2 regions of the Streptomyces sp. NPDC057743 genome follow, and region 1 is predicted to be linked to the other one. Evidence: riboswitches for the same ligand, from Rfam matches in the RefSeq annotation. Region 1 holds a riboswitch; the other holds the start of a gene.

The links. Region 1 has a riboswitch for cobalamin ahead of ACFVFQ_RS13955 (CoA-acylating methylmalonate-semialdehyde dehydrogenase). Riboswitches for the same ligand answer to the same signal wherever they lie in the genome.
Region 2: it holds a riboswitch for cobalamin, as region 1 does, so the genes downstream of both, ACFVFQ_RS24245 (ribonucleoside-diphosphate reductase subunit alpha) here and ACFVFQ_RS13955 (CoA-acylating methylmalonate-semialdehyde dehydrogenase) in region 1, are expected to answer to the same signal.

What each region holds. Positions count from the first base shown of each region.
Region 1 is NZ_JBHVJX010000010.1:154,293-157,658, reverse strand. Features, by position in the region: gene ACFVFQ_RS13965 (FecCD family ABC transporter permease) at 1-538, shown strand, start outside; gene ACFVFQ_RS13960 (ABC transporter ATP-binding protein) at 612-1,376, shown strand; cobalamin riboswitch at 1,458-1,639, shown strand; gene ACFVFQ_RS13955 (CoA-acylating methylmalonate-semialdehyde dehydrogenase) at 1,854-3,366, shown strand, end outside.
Region 2 is NZ_JBHVJX010000021.1:128,401-131,766, reverse strand. Features, by position in the region: gene mctP (monocarboxylate uptake permease MctP) at 1-450, shown strand, start outside; gene ACFVFQ_RS24255 (Uma2 family endonuclease) at 463-1,113, opposite strand; gene ACFVFQ_RS24250 (GNAT family N-acetyltransferase) at 1,276-1,785, shown strand; cobalamin riboswitch at 1,878-2,039, shown strand; gene ACFVFQ_RS24245 (ribonucleoside-diphosphate reductase subunit alpha) at 2,203-3,366, shown strand, end outside.

The DNA.
Region 1 (3,366 bases):
CACCGGACAGGTCCTGTCGGCCGTGGCCAGCTTCCTGATCGTCACCTCCGACCAGGCGCAGAAGGCCCAGTCGGCGCTCCAGTGGATGCTCGGCGGACTGGGCGGCACCGGTTGGGACGCCCTGTGGCTGCCGGCCGCCGCCGTACTGCTCGGTACCATCGCCCTGTTGGGCACCGCCAGGCACCTCAACGTGCTGCTGGCCGGCGACGAGGCCGCCGCCGCACTGGGGTTGAACGTCGGGCGCTTCCGGGCCCTGCTCTTCGTCCTGTGCGCCCTGCTGACCGGGGTGATGGTCGCGGTCAGCGGCGCGATCGGCTTCGTCGGGCTGATGATGCCGCACATCACCCGGCTGTTGGTCGGCGCCAACCACCGGCGCGCCCTGCCCGTCGCCGCGCTGCTCGGCGCGGCCTTCCTGATCTGTGCGGACCTGCTCGCCCGTACGGTGATCAGCCCCGAGGAGATCCCCGTGGGCATCGTCACCGCCCTGGCCGGCGGTCCCACCTTCCTGTGGCTGATGTACCGCAAGGGGTTGGCATGAGCGAGCGTAGCGAGCGCATCATGAGAAGGTGCGCGCCTCGCGAATGCGAGGGCGAGCGAAGCGAGTTCTCGGCATGAGCGAACTGCGCATCGAGTCGGTGACCGTCGAGGTGGCCGGCCGCACCCTGGTCGACTCCGTCTCACTGCGGGCCGGGCCGGGCGAGGTGGTCGGGCTCGTCGGCCCGAACGGGGCCGGCAAGTCCACCCTGCTGCGCACCTGTTACCGGGCGCTGCGGCCGAACTCCGGGCGCGTCCTGCTCGACGGCACGGACATCCGGCGCCTGCCGGCCCGTCAAGTCGCCCGCACGCTCGCCGCGGTGCTCCAGGAGATGCCCTCCGACTTCGGCCTGACCGCCCGGGACGTGGTGGCGATGGGGCGCGCCCCCTACCGCCGGGCGTTCCAGGCAGACAGCCGGGATGACACCGAGGCGGTCGGCGCCGCGTTGGCGTCGCTGGGCGTGGCCGAACTGGCCGACCGGCGCTTCGACCGGCTCTCCGGCGGCGAGAAGCAACGCGTGCTGATCGCCCGCGCACTGGCCCAACAACCCTCGGTCATGGTGCTCGACGAGCCGACCAACCACCTCGACCTGCGCCACCAACTCGACGCCCTGCGACTGGTCCGGACGCTCGGCGTCACCGCCGTCATCGCGGTCCACGACCTCAACCTCGCCGCGGCCTTCTGCGACCGCATCTGCGTCCTCGACCAGGGCCGCCTGCTCGCCGACGGCCCCCCGGAGGCGGTGCTGACCGAGGAGTTGATCGCCGAGGTCTACGGCGTGCGGACCGAGGTCAGCAGGCACCCGGCGAAGGGCAAGCCGCACATCGTCGTGCTGCCCTGAGTGGCGCCCGCCCCGGCCCCCTGCCTGTGGCCAGGCAGGGGGCCGGGGTTCAGGCAGGGGTAGATTTACTAGGACGTCCAACTATATATTCGAGGGCGAGGCCCACGGTGCAGGGAAGCCGGTGCGAATCCGGCACGGTCCCGCCACTGTTACCGGGGAGCGCGCCGTCGAGCAGTACGCCACTGACGTGGAGGCGGTCGGGAAGGCGGACGACGCGCGCTGATCCGGAAGTCAGGATACCGGCCGTGGGGCGTTCCGTGTTGTCCACGAGGATGGAGCAGACACGCATGGCACCGGTGCGTACCCGCGACCCTGGTCAACCGCCCGGACGGGCAACGAAGGCCGCCCCCGCGGCTCCCACCGTCTGAGCGGTCCCTCCGCCCTGCGCGATCCCGCGCCCCCACGGCCCGCCCGCCACCGCGCGCGGCGTGGTCCGGCGCGCCATCCCCGGATCCCACCTGACGAGAGCAGGCAACCATGGTCCGTGCACACAGCCCCCAACCCGCCCGCGAACTCACCCACTTCGTCGGCGGCAAGCCCACCCCGGGAACCTCGGGGGCCCACGGCGACGTCTACGACCCCAACACCGGCGAGGTCCAGGCCCGCGTCCCGCTCGCCACCCGCGGCGAGACCGAGGCCGCCATCACCGATGCCACCGAGGCCCAACGTGCCTGGGGCGAATGGAACCCCCAACGCCGGGCCCGAGTCCTGCTCCGCTTCCTCCAACTCGCCGACCGCGACAAGGACTCGCTGGCCCGCCTGCTCTCCTCCGAGCACGGCAAGACCCTCCCCGACGCCCACGGCGACCTCCAACGCGGCCTGGACGTCGTGGAGTTCGCCGCCGGCATCCCGCACCTGCTCAAGGGCGAGTTCAGCGACAATGCCGGCACCGGCATCGACGTGCACTCGCTGCGCTCCCCGATCGGCGTGGCCGCCGGGATCACCCCGTTCAACTTCCCCGCGATGATCCCCCTGTGGCAGGCCGCCCCCGCCCTGGCCTGCGGAAACGCCTTCATCCTCAAGCCCTCCGAGCGCGCCCCCTCGGTCCCGTACCGGATCGCCGAACTGTTCCTGGAGGCGGGCCTGCCGCCCGGCGTGCTCAACGTCGTCCACGGCGGCAAGGAAACCGTCGACACCCTGCTCACCGACCCCCGCGTCGGGGCGCTCGGCTTCGTCGGCTCCACCCCGATCGCCGCCCACGTCTACGCCACCGCCGCCGCCCACGGCAAGCGCGCCCAGTGCTTCGGCGGCGCCAAGAACCACCTGATCGTCATGCCGGACGCCGACCTCGACCAGGCCGTGGACGCCCTCATCGGCGCCGGCTACGGCTCCGCCGGCGAACGCTGCATGGCGGTCTCGGTCGCCGTACCCGTCGGACAGGACACCGCCGACGCCCTGGTCGCACGACTGACGGAGCGCATCGGCCAACTCCGCGTCGGCCGCAGCGACGACCCGGACGCCGACTTCGGGCCGCTGGTCGGCCGGGACGCCGTCGACCGGGTGCGCTCCTATGTCGACCTCGGCGTCGAAGAGGGCGCCGAACTCGCCGTCGACGGACGGGACTTCACCCTCCCCGGACACGCGGGCGGCTTCTTCGCCGGCCCGTCGCTCTTCGACCGCGTCACCCCGGACATGCGGATCTACCAGGAGGAGATCTTCGGCCCCGTCCTCTCCGTCGTCCGCGCCGCCGACTACGAAGAGGCGCTGCGGCTGCCCAGCGAGCACCCCTACGGCAACGGTGTCGCCCTCTTCACCCGCGACGGCGACACCGCCCGCGACTTCACCCGACGCGTCAACACCGGCATGGTCGGCGTCAACGTCCCCATCCCGGTCCCCGTCTCCTACTACACCTTCGGCGGCTGGAAGCGCTCGGGCTTCGGCGACCTCAACCAACACGGCCCGGACGCCATCCGCTTCTACACCCGCACCAAGACCGTCACCTCCCGCTGGCCCGCCGGCCTCAGGGAGGGCGCCAGCTTCACGATCCCGG
Region 2 (3,366 bases), on a different contig from region 1:
GTCGGCGCCCTGGTCTTCGTCCTGACCATGGACAAGACCGTCGCCATCAACTTCCAACTGCTGGGCGGCATCTGGATCCTCCAGACCATGCCGGCGCTGGTGGGCGGGCTGTTCACCCGCTGGTTCCACCGCTGGGCGCTGCTGGCCGGTTGGGCGATCGGCATGCTCTACGGCACCCTGGCCGCGTACGGCGTGGCCAGCCCGACCCAGAAGCACTTCGGCGGCTCCAGCGCGCAGATCCCCGGCATCGGCGAGATCGGCTACATCGGCCTCACCGCCTTCGTGCTCAACGTGCTGGTGACGGTCGTGCTCACCCTCGTCCTGAAGGCCCTCAAGGCCCCCGAGGGCGTCGACGAGACCGCCCCCGGCGACTACACCGCCGACGTCGGCGACGAGGGCGTCACGGCCGACCTGCCGCCGGCCACGGCGGGGGCGCCGGGCGGGCACTGACCCCGAAATCCCCTACGGGCCGTCGGATATCCCCGGATACCCGGCGGCCCGCGGGCGTGGTGGGCACTCCCGCGGCGAGGGCGCCGCCGCCCTCAGTCGTCGGGAGTCGAGCTCCAGGCCCACGGGCGGCGGGAGGCGCAGCCGCGCACCGAACGGCACGGTGCGCCGCTCGGCATACCCCGCCCTCTGCGGCCGGCTGCGGACGACCAGTTCGCCCGCCTCCCGGTCGATCAGCAGCGAGACCGGGATGCCTGTGGCCGCGTACACCGCCGGCTTCACCGCTCGCGCGCATCGGTCGGTCTCCGGCTCGTACGAGGTGACCTCCACGGCCATCAACACCGGCGCCGGATCGGCCCATTCGCCCTGACCGACGAAGGCTTCGCTGGGGGCGAGCACACCGTCCACCCGGAGCCGATCGTCGCGGCACCGCCCGCCCGTTATGCCCTGCCCCGGGTGGAACCAGAGCTCGGGGCGCTGCGCGAGGGCACCGCGGGTCAGCCACTCCACGGCCAGGCCGCGGCCGCCGTCCATTCTCGCCTTGGGCCGCACCGTCCCGCCGATCAACTCAAGCCACGCGCCCTCCTCTTCGCGGGCGTGTATCCGGGCGATCTCCTCGAAGTGCTCGGGGGACGTGCGCGGCAGCCGATCGGCGGGCGGGGTCATGGAACCTCCTCCTTCCAACGGTCAGGCGGAACGGGGCGATCGGAGCCGGACGGCGGGAGCCGTGCGACTACTGCTCTCGACCATAGCGGCGGGCACTGACAGTCACCGCCGCGCGCCAACACCCCTTCCCCACAACCCGGTTGCCCCCGCCACACTGACCCCATGGACATCACGATCAGGCCCATACGCCAGGCGGAGTTCGAGACGGTCGGGGAGTTGGTGGTCCAGGTGTACCTGGCCGACGGGTTGCTCAGCGGGGCGGACGACCCGTATGCGGCGGTGCTGCGGCGGGTGGCGCACCGGGCCGAACACGCCGAGATATGGGTGGCCGTTGACGGGAAGAACGAGGCGGACGGCGCGGTTGTGGGTGCTGTGACATTCGCCGCGTACGGCAGTCCGTACGCGGAGTTGGCCGGGCCCGGCGAGGGCGAGTTCCGGATGCTGGCGGTCCGCGATGAGGGGCGCGGGCACGGCGTCGGCGAGGCGCTGGTGCGGGCCTGCCTTGAGCGGGCCCGGGGGCTCGGGCTGCGCGCCATGGTGCTGTCGAGCCAGCGGCACCTGCTGCCGGCGCACCGGCTCTACCGGCGGCTGGGGTTCGCGCGGGCGGCCGGGCGGGACTGGGAGCCGGTGCCGGGCCTGCGCCTGTGGGCGTTTGCCCGGGAGCTGACCTGACGGCTTGTTTCCGGCCCCGCAAGGCGGTGCGGCCGTTCGCACCCGCGCAGGGACCACATGAGGTGCGACACAAGATGTGGGGCTGCGCGCGGGGAGCAACACAAGATGTATGCTCGTCCTCGCTGTCGTCGCAGGGGAATCCGGTGCGAATCCGGAACTGTCCCGCAACGGTATGAGAGCGCAGGACACGGCCAGTTTCTGGCGGTCTTACGCGCTCACGAGTCCGAAGACCTGCCGATGGTACGTCCGCACCGCCACTGGTGCGGCGTCGAGACGTCCGGGCCCCGAGGGATGGGTTGGTGGACGGAGCGCGGCCGGCCCGCGCACCCCCGGTTCGCCGCGGGGTGCCCTCTTGCCTGCCCGCGCACCGCCCCTGCTGCGCCCTCCGGCCCCCCGCCGAGTGAGGGAGAGCATCAGGTGACCATCGCGCCAACGGAGCCCGCGTCAGACGCCGAGGTCGTGCAGCCCGCGGTGGCCGCGCCTCCCGTGGCCGAAGACGGCCCGGGCGTCGCCCTGCTGCGCACGCTGACCGAGCTGACCGCGGACCTGACCGCCACCGACCCGGGCAAGGTGGCCGCCGCCGCGCTCCGCGGCCGCCATCCCGGCTCCGACGCGGCCGAGTTGCGGTCCCTGGCCACCGAGGCCGCGGCCGGGCTGATCGGCGACGAGCCGCAGTACTCCAAGCTGGCCGCGCGCCTGCTCACCCTCGCCATCGCCGAGGAGGCTGCCGGCCAGGGCGCCACGTCCTTCTCCGCCTCGATCGCGGTCGGCCACCGGGAGGGGCTGATCGCGGACGCCACCGCGGAGTTCGTCGCCGCGCACGCCGAGCGGCTGGACGCCCTGGTGGACGGGGCGTTGGCCGCCGGCGCTGACGACCGCTTCGGGTACTTCGGGCTGCGCACCCTCCAGTCGCGCTACCTGCTGCGCCACCCCACCACCCGCAACGTGGTCGAGACGCCCCAGCACTTCCTGCTGCGGGTGGCCTGCGGCCTGGCCGAGGACACCTCCGAGCGGGCGCTGGCGGATGTCGCCGAGCTGTACCGGATGACCAGCACGCTCTCCTACCTGCCGTCCTCCCCCACGCTGTTCAACTCCGGTACCCGGCACCCGCAGATGTCCTCCTGCTACCTGCTGGACTCCCCGCTGGACGAGCTGGACTCCATCTACGACCGCTACCACCAGGTGGCCCGGCTCTCCAAGCACGCCGGCGGCATCGGGCTGTCGTACTCCCGCATCCGCGCCCGCGGTTCGCTGATCCGCGGCACCAACGGGCACTCCAACGGCATCGTGCCGTTCCTGCGCACCCTGGACGCGTCGGTCGCGGCGGTCAACCAGGGCGGTCGTCGCAAGGGCGCGGCCTGCGTCTACCTGGAGTCCTGGCACGCCGACATCGAGGAATTCCTGGAGCTGCGGGACAACACCGGCGAGGAGGCCCGCCGGACCCACAACCTCAACATCGCGCACTGGATCCCCGACGAGTTCATGCGCCGGGTCGAGGCGGACGCCAACTGGTCGCTGTTCTCCCCCGCGGACGTGCCCGAGCTGGTCGACCTGTGGGGCGACGAGTTCGACGCCGCCTAC